3 regions of the Psychrobacillus sp. FSL W7-1457 genome follow, and region 1 is predicted to be linked to each of the others. Evidence: a T-box and tRNA genes for the amino acid it is inferred to sense, from the RefSeq annotation. Region 1 holds a T-box; the other regions hold tRNA genes.
What was found. A T-box is a leader RNA that pairs with one kind of tRNA and senses whether it is charged. The one in region 1 lies ahead of pheS (phenylalanine--tRNA ligase subunit alpha), so its partner is inferred to be a tRNA-Phe.

Region 1 (4,041 bases):
CTACCACGGAACCAGCTAGTACTTCACCATTTGCAAGCTCTGCTAATAGGCTTGCTGCGCGCTCTGCTGCCATCATTACACGATTTGGATCCACACCTTTTTCAAAGCGAGCACTTGCATCACTACGTAGGTTATGGTCTTTCGATGTTTGACGTACAGATCCAGCTGCAAAGTAAGCTGACTCGATTACAACGGTTGTCGTACCTTCATGAACCTCTGAATTAGCCCCACCCATTACTCCAGCTATAGCAACCGGCTCTTTACCGTTAGTTATTACTAAATGATTAGATTTAAGTGTTCGTTCTTGGTCATCGAGTGTAACAATCTTTTCTCCTTCAGCTGCAAGGCGTACAACGATTTCCTTTGTCGCTAAACGGTCATAGTCAAATGCATGAAGTGGTTGACCAAACTCCATTAATACATAGTTAGTAATATCAACTACATTATTATGAGGACGAATTCCAGCAGCCATCAGACGATTCTGTAGCCATAATGGAGATTCTTTTACTTGTACGTTTTTAACTACCTTAGCAATATACAAAGGATTTTCTTCTATTGCAGCCACACGAAGCTTCAAATAGTCTTCTGCCTTTTCGTTGCTCTCTGTATAAGCAGCCTCCGGATATTTCATATCCTCTGAAAGAATAGCTCCTACTTCATAAGCAACTCCTAGCATACTTAGTGCATCCGAACGGTTTGGTGTTAATCCTAACTCTAGCACTACATCGTCCAAGCCTAATAAAGGAAGTGCACTTTCACCTGGTACAGCTGTTTCAGGAAGAACATAAATACCTTCTGCATACGCTTTAGATACGAGACGACCTTCAATACCTAGCTCTTGAAGAGAACAAATCATTCCATTAGATACTTCACCGCGTAGCTTCGCTTTTTTTATTTTAATGCCGCCTGGTAGTACAGCTCCAGGACGTGCAACGATTACTTTTTGACCAGCGTCAACATTCGGAGCACCACAAATAATTTGAGTGATTTCATCTCCTACATCCACCTGACAGATGTTTAGCTTATCTGCTTCTGGATGCTTCACTTTTTCCTTTACATATCCAACTACTACATTTGCCATGCCTAGAGAGCGATCAATCACTGCATCTACTTCTATTCCTGAGCGAGTAATTTTCTCACCTAAGTCTTTAGGGTCAAACCCTTGTGTGTTTACATATTCTGATAACCATTTCGTTGATACTAACATGTCATTTCCTCCTTACACTTCTGTTCGGTGGAATTGCGATAAGAAACGCACATCATTTGTATAGAAATGACGAATATCTTCCACTCCATATTTCAACATTGCAATACGCTCTGGTCCCATACCAAACGCAAAACCAGAAAGCTTTTTAGAATCATAGCCAGCCATCTCAAGAACATTAGGATGAACCATACCTGCTCCTAGAATTTCAATCCAACCTGTTTTCTTACATACGTTACAACCACTTCCTCCACATTTGAAGCAAGAGATATCCATCTCTACAGAAGGCTCTGTGAATGGGAAGAAGCTTGGACGCAGTCGAATTTCACGATCTTCTCCGAACATTTTCTTCGCGAATAAAGATAAAGTACCTTTTAAATCACTCATACGAATATTTTCACCGATGACTAAACCTTCGATTTGAGTGAATTGATGAGAATGGGTAGCATCATCATTATCACGACGATATACCTTACCAGGACAAATGATCTTAATTGGTTGCCCTTCTTTTGCTTCCATCGTGCGCGCTTGAACTGGAGAGGTATGCGTACGCAATAGAATATCCTCTGAAATATAGAAGGAATCCTGCATATCACGAGCTGGATGTCCTTTAGGTAAATTCAACGCTTCAAAATTGTAGTAATCCTTTTCTACCTCAGGACCCTCGGCAATTTCATAACCCATGCTTAAGAATAGATCTTCGATTTCCTCCACTACACGTGTGAGTGGATGATGATTACCTGTTTTCACTGGTCTTCCCGGTAATGTAACATCGATAGACTCTTTTGCAAGCTGTTCTTGAATCGCTTGTTCTTGAAGTAATGTCATACGTGCTTCTAAAACGGCAGTTACTTCTTCACGCACTACATTCACAAGTGCTCCCATTTTTGGACGTTCTTCAGCTGGGAGTTTACCCATACCCTTTAATAAATCTGTGATCGGTCCTTTTTTTCCTAAATACGCTACTCTCACATCATTTAATTCTTTTGTGTTTTGTGATGCTTCAATTTTTTGTAATGCTTCTTCTTTTAACTGTTGAAGTTGTGCTTCCATTTGAAAAATCCCTCCTAATTGACAAAATAAAAAATCCCCGCCCCTATAAAAGGGACGAGGACTAATTTCGCGGTACCACCCTGATTATTGCACAACAAAACGTGCAATCACTCAATTCGAATAACGGCTCTACACCGGCACACCTTTACAGTAAATACTGGTCCCGGTGGCAGCTAACGGGGTGAACTTCTATATGAATTCTCCATTTACGCTTCCAGTCTAGGCGCAAAATCCCTACATTCGAATAATCATATATACTTTTCCCGATGACAGCTTTTCTTATTTATCAAATTATTATCTATTATACGGACTTTTAAACATTTCATCAAGGGTATTTATCTCAATGTAAGCCCATAAAGAAGAATTCCTGTTGCGACTGCGACATTTAAAGATTCCGCTTGGCCCAATAAAGGAACAATAATATTTTGGTCCGTTTGATCTAAAAGACTTGCTTGTATGCCACTACCTTCGTTTCCTACTATTAATGCAAACGCGTCACTTTTCTCTACTTCATGAAACGGCGTTGAATTTTCAAATGCCGTTCCATATACTTTTACATTTTTCTTTTTGAGCTGATCGACCCAATAGCTCAAGTCACCTTTTAAAATAGGTATGTGGAAATGAGAGCCTTGAGCAGAGCGAAGCGTTTTAGAATTGTACGCATCAGCTGATCCCTTTCCAAGAATAACAGCGTCTATCCCTGCAGCATCAGCCGTACGAATCATCGTTCCAATATTCCCTGGGTCTTGAACCGCATCGATCAATAAAAATTTACTCCAATTTTCTTGTTCATCTGCTTTAGCTGCACTTTGTTTACAATGTGCAAAAATGCCTTGTGTATGCTCTGTTTCAGCAAGCTCTTTTTTAATAACATCATTAATTTCTACTATTTCTAGATTGTCTACGTCCCAACTGGCAGGAATTTCACTTGTATCGCTTAACATGATAGTTAAGACAAGTTCTTTTTGTTTGATTGCTTCTTCTACTAAATGATAGCCTTCAATGATAAATTCACCAGTTTTATCTCTTTCTTTTCGAACACTGAGTAATTTTTTCCAATGCTTTACTAAGGAGTTTTGAGGAGATTCGATTCGTTTCATATTATGTACCGCCTTTTTCTAAAGTGCTGTAAAACTAAAGTTTTAGCATCTTTTCATTGTAAAAAATTATATCACGTTCTTTCGGTAGTTCATATTTATCTTCTATCAATTAAACAAAATTATGTATACCTGAAGAAACATGGGGAAAGATAAAGACAAGGAGTGATGAAAATGGATTTTCAAATTCGAGAAGCAATAGCAGCTAACCTAAAGGGTAATTCAGCTACTGATATTAAAGAAGTGGTAGAAGATGCGATTAACCGAGGAGAAGAACATTTATTACCTGGTCTTGGTGTAATCTTTGAAAAATGGTGGAAATCGGCTGATGAATCCAGCAAACAAGCAATGCTCAATAATGTTTCTACTGCATTTGCTCAATAAGTATTAGCTAGTGGAGACCGTACATACTACGGTCTCTTTATTAGTTCGATTTTAGTGCCATGGCCAGAGCCTGGTAAGCGTGTGTCTAGGACATCATACCAGACTTTCACCTTGTCCCCGACCTCTATATCCGATAGTTTTTCATCAAACCCAAAGGATGAAGATTGTATAGATTTAGATGTAACTTCCTCCTTTGTTAAAATTCTATCTATTCCTGGTTGCTCTTCATAAATAAAAACATGAGCATCAGAGACCTCTGCTACTATACCCTCCATTATAAATCGCTCTTCCTGACTTTCTTCA
Region 2 (4,041 bases), 190 kb from region 1:
TGTTTTAATTGCTACATACATTCAGGTAGGTTCTATACCAAACTTTGCCTTGTTCCTATCTATCCCTAGCACTCTGCTTGTCGCTGCTATTATGCTTTCTAATAATATTCGAGATATTGTAGAGGATACAAAAGGCGGTAGGAAAACAATGGCTATCTTAATAGGTAGAGACAATGCTATTAATGTGTTAGCCTTATTTTTTATCGTTTCTTATGTATGGATCATCTTACTAGTAATTCTACAAATTATTACACCTTGGGCTTTACTAGTCTTCCTAAGTGCTAAGAAACCACTAGATGCTATAAAGCTATTTAAATCTAAAGAGAATCACCTTGAAGTTGGATTAGCAATGAAAAACACCGCACTTACCAATACCATTTTCGTATTTCTTTTAGGTATTGGCTTGTTAATAGGATTTTTAATATGATGATCAGTCAGGAAGTTAAACGCTTCCTGGCTTTTTTATTTGTGAAGTTTAAATTAGAGGTTGGAGAAGTGTAAACGAAGAAAGAAAAATCTAACCAAATAATAGATTTTGAGTAGTTTCTTTAGAATCGGACGGTTTTGTTCAATAATCGGTCGGTTAGGCATAATAATCGGTTGGTTCCCTTCAACAATCGGTCGGTTTTACCTGATAATCGGTCGGTGGAAGAACTTTTAGGAGTAAATCTCTTCACAAGAAGATAACGCTCCAAATGCTATAATGTAGAACCTACTCGATCACTTTAATGTAATCGTTCTGCTAACAATATTTGAAAGGAATTTCACAAACATGACAGGGAAGTTATTATAATTAAGTGCAGTATAGATTTACTACAATAAATACATTACTTTTCTTAATACCTCTTCCCTTAAGGACCTGCAGTGTTATAACGATCCTTACATATCATAAAGATAAAATAAAAAAGACAACCACCGAAGTGATTGTCTTTTTAAAGTTATGACCCCTACGGGATTCGAACCCGTGTTACCGCCGTGAAAGGGCGGTGTCTTAACCGCTTGACCAAGGGGCCTTATATATGGCGGAGAAGGAGGGATTTGAACCCTCGCGCCGGTTGCCCGACCTACACCCTTAGCAGGGGCGCCTCTTCAGCCACTTGAGTACTTCCCCATATATATGGCTCCGAAGGTAGGACTCGAACCTACGACCAATCGGTTAACAGCCGATTGCTCTACCACTGAGCTACTTCGGAATAATGGTGGGCCTAAATGGACTCGAACCATCGACCTCACGCTTATCAGGCGTGCGCTCTAACCAGCTGAGCTATAGGCCCATTAATTGGAGCGGGTGAAGAGAATCGAACTCTCATCATCAGCTTGGAAGGCTGAGGTTTTACCACTAAACTACACCCGCGTGATAAATGGTGGCTCAGGACGGAATCGAACCGCCGACACAAGGATTTTCAGTCCTTTGCTCTACCGACTGAGCTACTGAGCCTCTTCGATTTACGCTAAGCGGCACAACTCTTTGTCAGCTTCACTCACTCATTCAGTCACGTACTTTAGTACGCTTCTTCTTTCGTTCGATTGCTTCCTCGATTTGCTTGCTTATCCTAAATCTCTAACATATTGAATAATAAATGGCGGTCCCGACCGGGATCGAACCGGCGATCTCCTGCGTGACAGGCAGGCATGTTAACCGCTACACCACGGGACCATTTGGTTGCGGGGACAGGATTTGAACCTGTGACCTTCGGGTTATGAGCCCGACGAGCTACCGAACTGCTCCACCCCGCGACAATAAAATCGTTGAAATTTAAATCAACTATGTATTTAATAACTTTTCCGTTTCCAAGCTTACTTGCATAGATGTTATGTATAATTTCCCACTAACAATAAGATGGAGGAGGAAGAGGGATTCGAACCCCCGCGCGGTATGACCCGCCTGTCGGTTTTCAAGACCGATCCCTTCAGCCAGACTTGGGTATTCCTCCGAAAAATTATGTTGGTGGACCTTGCAGGACTCGAACCTGCGACCGGACGGTTATGAGCCGTCTGCTCTAACCAACTGAGCTAAAGGTCCTTAAGATGGCGGCAGAGGGAGTCGAACCCACGACCTTTCGGGTATGAACCGAATGCTCTAGCCAGCTGAGCTACGCCGCCAGGAACTTTAAAAGAAAATTTTATATTTGGTGGAGCCTAGCGGGATCGAACCGCTGACCTCCTGCGTGCAAGGCAGGCGCTCTCCCAGCTGAGCTAAGGCCCCAAATTTTTATTAATAACTGGTCGGGAAGACAGGATTCGAACCTGCGACCCCTTGGTCCCAAACCAAGTGCTCTACCAAGCTGAGCTACTTCCCGTATATATATTGGCGCGCCCGGCAGGAGTCGAACCCACAACCTTCTGATCCGTAGTCAGACGCTCTATCCAATTGAGCTACGGGCGCTAATGTTACTTAAAAGTGGTGCCGAGGACCGGAATCGAACCGGTACGGTAGTCACCTACCGCAGGATTTTAAGTCCTGTGCGTCTGCCAGTTCCGCCACCCCGGCACTTAGTGAATCTTTGGAGCGGAAGACGAGGTTCGAACTCGCGACCCCCACCTTGGCAAGGTGGTGTTCTACCACTGAACTACTTCCGCTCGGTTATTAAATTAAATGGTGCGGGTGAAGGGAGTCGAACCCCCACGCCTTGCGGCGCTAGATCCTAAGTCTAGTGCGTCTGCCAGTTCCGCCACACCCGCATATTTATTTCACAAAAGTGAATGAGCCATGAAGGACTCGAACCTTCGACCCTCTGATTAAAAGTCAGATGCTCTACCAACTGAGCTAATGGCTCGGAAAATGGTGCCGGAGAAAGGACTTGAACCCTCAACCTACTGATTACAAGTCAGTTGCTCTACCAGTTGAGCTACTCCGGCAGGAGTAAAATTATGGTGGAGGATGACGGGCTCGAACCGCCGACCCTCTGCTTGTAAGGCAGATGCTCTCCCAGCTGAGCTAATCCTCCTGGGTAATATTTTTTTATTGCAAGCCCAGCGACGTCCTACTCTTGCAGGGGGAGACCCCCAACTACCATCGGCGCTGAAGAGCTTAACTTCCGTGTTCGGTATGGGAACGGGTGTGACCTCTTCGCCATCATCACTAGACTTGAATAATTATTGAAAGACAAGTTCTATTATATCAACTATGTAGATTATTACAAGCATTAATTTAATAAAAATTTATTCTTTCAAAACTGAATAAACTGACATCTTAGAAACAAACAATTTGGTTAAGTCCTCGATCGATTAGTATTCGTCAGCTGCACGTGTCGCCACGCTTCCACCCCGAACCTATCTACCTCATCGTCTTTGAGGGATCTTACTTACTTGCGTAATGGGAAATCTCATCTTGAGGGGGGCTTCGTGCTTAGATGCTTTCAGCACTTATCCCGTCCACACATAGCTACCCAGCGATGCCCTTGGCAGAACAACTGGTACACCAGCGGTGTGTCCATCCCGGTCCTCTCGTACTAAGGACAGCTCCTCTCAAATTTCCTACGCCCACGACGGATAGGGACCGAACTGTCTCACGACGTTCTGAACCCAGCTCGCGTACCGCTTTAATGGGCGAACAGCCCAACCCTTGGGACCGACTACAGCCCCAGGATGCGATGAGCCGACATCGAGGTGCCAAACCTCCCCGTCGATGTGGACTCTTGGGGGAGATAAGCCTGTTATCCCCGGGGTAGCTTTTATCCGTTGAGCGATGGCCCTTCCATGCGGAACCACCGGATCACTAAGCCCGTCTTTCGACCCTGCTCGACTTGTAGGTCTCGCAGTCAAGCTCCCTTCTGCCTTTACACTCTTCGAATGATTTCCAACCATTCTGAGGGAACCTTTGGGCGCCTCCGTTACACTTTAGGAGGCGACCGCCCCAGTCAAACTGCCCGCCTGACACTGTCTCCTACCCGGGTTACGGGTATGGGTTAGAATTTCAATACAACCAGGGTAGTATCCCACCGACGCCTCCTCCGAAGCTGGCGCTCCGGGCTCTAAGGCTCCTACCTATCCTGTACAAGTTGCACCAAAATTCAATATCAAGCTACAGTAAAGCTCCAC
Region 3 (4,041 bases), 570 kb from region 1:
CCGTCTCCACTGCTACCTTCTGTTTCATCCAAAGCTCTTATAAAAAATGCCGTTGGTAACAAAAGACCAATTGCTGCTTGTATTAGTGCAAAGAACCGTGCCTTTCCCACAGGCACCAAGTCACCATAGCCTACTGATAAAATGGTTACTCCACTGAAATAGAGATAATCTAAAAAATTCTCTCCTCCATCCTTCCCCTCTTCAGTGCTGACTCTTACTACATCTCCTTCCATAGACAATAAGTAATAAAGAACAGCAAATCCAAAAGTAATGCCAAGCATAGCGAAAAATAGCTTTTGGAATAAAGTTGACTGAAAATAGCTTTTCTTATATTTATGACCTGAAAAGAAATAGTATAAGGTTGTTACCATAAATAAGATCGTCAATCCCATTAGTATCGTAGAAAACATGCGTCTATTCCTCTCTGTCTCTCGAGTCCATCCAGTTTGAGTTGTATGAAGTTTTATTAATGTCGATATGACTATCTTGTCAATCGAATGTAAAAATATACAAAGTAACTAATATGAAAACGGAAATATAGATACGCATTCAATTCTTGAAAAAGTGAATGTACAGGTATTGAGACATTGAAAAGATTTTCAAGAGCTATTCTAACAATTTAAGTGATTTTCATTTTAAGCAAATATAACTTTTTTGATATAACTATTACTTCTTCCGAGACATTCAATTACTCCTATGCACGGGATTTTAGCTTATTTCAGTCCTCTTATTGAAACAACAAAAAAGACCTCTAACAAGTAGTTAGAAGTCTTGATATGTATGACTTTATGTCATGAATATGATACCGGTGGTCGGGGTCGAACCGACACATCCGAAGATACGGGATTTTGAGTCCCGCGCGTCTGCCAATTCCGCCACACCGGCATATTAAAGGCAGTAAATACTTTTTTAAAAATTGGAGGCGGCAACCGGATTTGAACCGGTGATAAAGGTGTTGCAGACCTGTGCCTTACCACTTGGCTATGCCGCCTTAATTTGGAGCGGAAGACGAGGTTCGAACTCGCGACCCCCACCTTGGCAAGGTGGTGTTCTACCACTGAACTACTTCCGCAAATAACTGGGGTACCTGGATTCGAACCAGGGCATGACGGAATCAAAATCCGTTGCCTTACCGCTTGGCTATACCCCAATGGGGCGACCGATGGGAATTGAACCCACGAATGCCGGAATCACAATCCGGTGCGTTAACCACTTCGCCACGACCGCCACAGAATAAAAAAAAGAGCTAACCAGATAGAATATGGGGCGACTGATGGGAATTGAACCCACGAATGCCGGAATCACAATCCGGTGCGTTAACCACTTCGCCACAACCGCCATTATTCAAAGTTAACTTATTATTTGGCAGGGGCAGTAGGAATCGAACCCACATCAAAGGTTTTGGAGACCTCTATTCTACCGTTAAACTATGCCCCTATAAAAACTGGTGGAGGGGGACGGATTCGAACCGCCGAACCCTAAGGAGCGGATTTACAGTCCGCCGCGTTTAGCCACTTCGCTACCCCTCCACTAGACAGTGGTGCCGGAAAGAGGACTTGAACCCCCAACCTACTGATTACAAGTCAGTTGCTCTACCAATTGAGCTATTCCGGCGTAATGGTGGCTCAGGACGGAATCGAACCGCCGACACAAGGATTTTCAGTCCTTTGCTCTACCGACTGAGCTACTGAGCCTCTTCGATTTACGCTAAGCTGTACAACTCTTTGTCAGCTTCACTCACTCATTCAGTCACGTACTTTAGTACGCTCCTTCTTTCGTTCGATTGCTTCCTCGATTTGCTTGCTTATCCTAAATCTCTAACATATTGAATAATAAATGGCGGTCCCGACCGGGATCGAACCGGCGATCTCCTGCGTGACAGGCAGGCATGTTAACCGCTACACCACGGGACCATTTGGTTGCGGGGACAGGATTTGAACCTGTGACCTTCGGGTTATGAGCCCGACGAGCTACCGAACTGCTCCACCCCGCGACAATAATATTAGATGAAATTTAAATCATCCTACGCATTTAGTGAGTTTTACGTCTTCCACGCTTCGCTTTCTTCGTGAAGCGATTTGCTCCACCCCGCGATAATAATACTTGCTAAATTAATAATGGTGGAGGATGACGGGCTCGAACCGCCGACCCTCTGCTTGTAAGGCAGATGCTCTCCCAGCTGAGCTAATCCTCCGTAATGCTGGTTTAAAATTAAATGGTGACCCCTACGGGATTCGAACCCGTGTTACCGCCGTGAAAGGGCGGTGTCTTAACCGCTTGACCAAGGGGCCATTATGTATTAGAGAAATCTATCTGGCGGAGAGCAAGGGATTTGAACCCTTGAGACAGTGTTACCCGCCTACACGATTTCCAATCGTGCTCCTTCGGCCACTCGGACAGCTCTCCTAGAAATGGCTCCGAAGGTAGGACTCGAACCTACGACCGATCGGTTAACAGCCGATTGCTCTACCACTGAGCTACTTCGGAATAATATCCGCCTAGCGACGTCCTACTCTTGCAGGGGGAGACCCCCAACTACCATCGGCGCTGAAGAGCTTAACTTCCGTGTTCGGTATGGGAACGGGTGTGACCTCTTCGCCATCATCACTAGACTTGAATAATTATTGAAAGACAAGTTCTATTATATCAACTATGTAGATTATTACAAGCATTAATTTAATAAAAATTTATTCTTTCAAAACTGAATAAACTGACATCTTAGAAACAAACAATTTGGTTAAGTCCTCGATCGATTAGTATTCGTCAGCTGCACGTGTCGCCACGCTTCCACCCCGAACCTATCTACCTCATCGTCTTTGAGGGATCTTACTTACTTGCGTAATGGGAAATCTCATCTTGAGGGGGGCTTCGTGCTTAGATGCTTTCAGCACTTATCCCGTCCACACATAGCTACCCAGCGATGCCCTTGGCAGAACAACTGGTACACCAGCGGTGTGTCCATCCCGGTCCTCTCGTACTAAGGACAGCTCCTCTCAAATTTCCTACGCCCACGACGGATAGGGACCGAACTGTCTCACGACGTTCTGAACCCAGCTCGCGTACCGCTTTAATGGGCGAACAGCCCAACCCTTGGGACCGACTACAGCCCCAGGATGCGATGAGCCGACATCGAGGTGCCAAACCTCCCCGTCGATGTGGACTCTTGGGGGAGATAAGCCTGTTATCCCCGGGGTAGCTTTTATCCGTTGAGCGATGGCCCTTCCATGCGGAACCACCGGATCACTAAGCCCGTCTTTCGACCCTGCTCGACTTGTAGGTCTCGCAGTCAAGCTCCCTTCTGCCTTTACACTCTTCGAATGATTTCCAACCATTCTGAGGGAACCTTTGGGCGCCTCCGTTACACTTTAGGAGGCGACCGCCCCAGTCAAACTGCCCGCCTGACACTGTCTCCTACCCGGGTTACGGGTATGGGTTAGAATTTCAATACAACCAGGGTAGTATCCCACCGACGCCTCCTCCGAAGCTGGCGCTCCGGGCTCTAAGGCTCCTACCTATCCTGTACAAGTTGCACCAAAATTCAATATCAAGCTACAGTAAAGCTCCACGGGGTCTTTCCGTCCTGTCGCGGGTAACCTGCATCTTCACAGGTACTATAATTTCACCGAGTCTCTCGTTGAGACAGTGCCCAGATCGTTACGCCTTTCGTGCGGGTCGGAACTTACCCGACAAGGAATTTCGCTACCTTAGGACCGTTATAGTTACGGCCGCCGTTTACTGGGGCTTCAATTCGCACCTTCGCTTGCGCTAAGCACTCCTCTTAACCTTCCAGCACCGGGCAGGCGTCAGCCCCTATACTTCACCTTACGGTTTTGCAGAGACCTGTGTTTTTGCTAAACAGTCGCCTGGGCCTATTCACTGCGGCTCTTCTAGGCTATTCACCCAAAAGAGCACCCCTTCTCCCGAAGTTACGGGGTCATTTTGCCGAGTTCCTTAACGAGAGTTCTCTCGCTCACCTTAGGATTCTCTCCTCGACTACCTGTGTCGGTTTGCGGTACGGGCACCTCCCACCTCGTTAGAGGC

Region 2: it has a tRNA-Phe gene. The T-box ahead of pheS (phenylalanine--tRNA ligase subunit alpha) is inferred to sense a tRNA for this amino acid. The anticodon was not compared.
Region 3: it has a tRNA-Phe gene. The T-box ahead of pheS (phenylalanine--tRNA ligase subunit alpha) is inferred to sense a tRNA for this amino acid. The anticodon was not compared.

What each region holds. Positions count from the first base shown of each region.
Region 1 covers NZ_CP151993.1:2,508,372-2,512,412, forward strand. Annotated here, with positions in the region: gene pheT (phenylalanine--tRNA ligase subunit beta) at 1-1,207, opposite strand, end outside; gene pheS (phenylalanine--tRNA ligase subunit alpha) at 1,220-2,257, opposite strand; T-box leader at 2,305-2,537, opposite strand; gene NSQ95_RS12220 (RNA methyltransferase) at 2,593-3,357, opposite strand; gene sspI (small acid-soluble spore protein SspI) at 3,529-3,738, shown strand; gene NSQ95_RS12230 (DUF3221 domain-containing protein) at 3,765-4,041, opposite strand, start outside.
Region 2 covers NZ_CP151993.1:2,697,448-2,701,488, forward strand. Annotated here, with positions in the region: gene NSQ95_RS13125 (1,4-dihydroxy-2-naphthoate polyprenyltransferase) at 1-427, shown strand, start outside; tRNA gene NSQ95_RS13130 (tRNA-Glu) at 942-1,013, opposite strand; tRNA gene NSQ95_RS13135 (tRNA-Ser) at 1,021-1,111, opposite strand; tRNA gene NSQ95_RS13140 (tRNA-Asn) at 1,119-1,193, opposite strand; tRNA gene NSQ95_RS13145 (tRNA-Ile) at 1,198-1,274, opposite strand; tRNA gene NSQ95_RS13150 (tRNA-Gly) at 1,281-1,354, opposite strand; tRNA gene NSQ95_RS13155 (tRNA-Phe) at 1,363-1,438, opposite strand; tRNA gene NSQ95_RS13160 (tRNA-Asp) at 1,582-1,657, opposite strand; tRNA gene NSQ95_RS13165 (tRNA-Met) at 1,661-1,737, opposite strand; tRNA gene NSQ95_RS13170 (tRNA-Ser) at 1,842-1,934, opposite strand; tRNA gene NSQ95_RS13175 (tRNA-Ile) at 1,947-2,023, opposite strand; tRNA gene NSQ95_RS13180 (tRNA-Met) at 2,030-2,103, opposite strand; tRNA gene NSQ95_RS13185 (tRNA-Ala) at 2,131-2,206, opposite strand; tRNA gene NSQ95_RS13190 (tRNA-Pro) at 2,224-2,300, opposite strand; tRNA gene NSQ95_RS13195 (tRNA-Arg) at 2,310-2,386, opposite strand; tRNA gene NSQ95_RS13200 (tRNA-Leu) at 2,403-2,491, opposite strand; tRNA gene NSQ95_RS13205 (tRNA-Gly) at 2,506-2,580, opposite strand; tRNA gene NSQ95_RS13210 (tRNA-Leu) at 2,598-2,682, opposite strand; tRNA gene NSQ95_RS13215 (tRNA-Lys) at 2,705-2,777, opposite strand; tRNA gene NSQ95_RS13220 (tRNA-Thr) at 2,784-2,859, opposite strand; tRNA gene NSQ95_RS13225 (tRNA-Val) at 2,873-2,948, opposite strand; rRNA gene rrf (5S ribosomal RNA) at 2,972-3,087, opposite strand; rRNA gene NSQ95_RS13235 (23S ribosomal RNA) at 3,209-4,041, opposite strand, start outside.
Region 3 covers NZ_CP151993.1:3,081,131-3,085,171, forward strand. Annotated here, with positions in the region: gene NSQ95_RS15075 (potassium channel family protein) at 1-410, opposite strand, end outside; tRNA gene NSQ95_RS15080 (tRNA-Leu) at 804-885, opposite strand; tRNA gene NSQ95_RS15085 (tRNA-Cys) at 918-991, opposite strand; tRNA gene NSQ95_RS15090 (tRNA-Gly) at 998-1,072, opposite strand; tRNA gene NSQ95_RS15095 (tRNA-Gln) at 1,079-1,150, opposite strand; tRNA gene NSQ95_RS15100 (tRNA-His) at 1,152-1,227, opposite strand; tRNA gene NSQ95_RS15105 (tRNA-His) at 1,263-1,338, opposite strand; tRNA gene NSQ95_RS15110 (tRNA-Trp) at 1,364-1,437, opposite strand; tRNA gene NSQ95_RS15115 (tRNA-Tyr) at 1,446-1,529, opposite strand; tRNA gene NSQ95_RS15120 (tRNA-Thr) at 1,539-1,614, opposite strand; tRNA gene NSQ95_RS15125 (tRNA-Phe) at 1,619-1,694, opposite strand; tRNA gene NSQ95_RS15130 (tRNA-Asp) at 1,838-1,913, opposite strand; tRNA gene NSQ95_RS15135 (tRNA-Met) at 1,917-1,993, opposite strand; tRNA gene NSQ95_RS15140 (tRNA-Val) at 2,119-2,194, opposite strand; tRNA gene NSQ95_RS15145 (tRNA-Glu) at 2,217-2,291, opposite strand; tRNA gene NSQ95_RS15150 (tRNA-Ser) at 2,315-2,406, opposite strand; tRNA gene NSQ95_RS15155 (tRNA-Asn) at 2,413-2,487, opposite strand; rRNA gene rrf (5S ribosomal RNA) at 2,497-2,612, opposite strand; rRNA gene NSQ95_RS15165 (23S ribosomal RNA) at 2,734-4,041, opposite strand, start outside.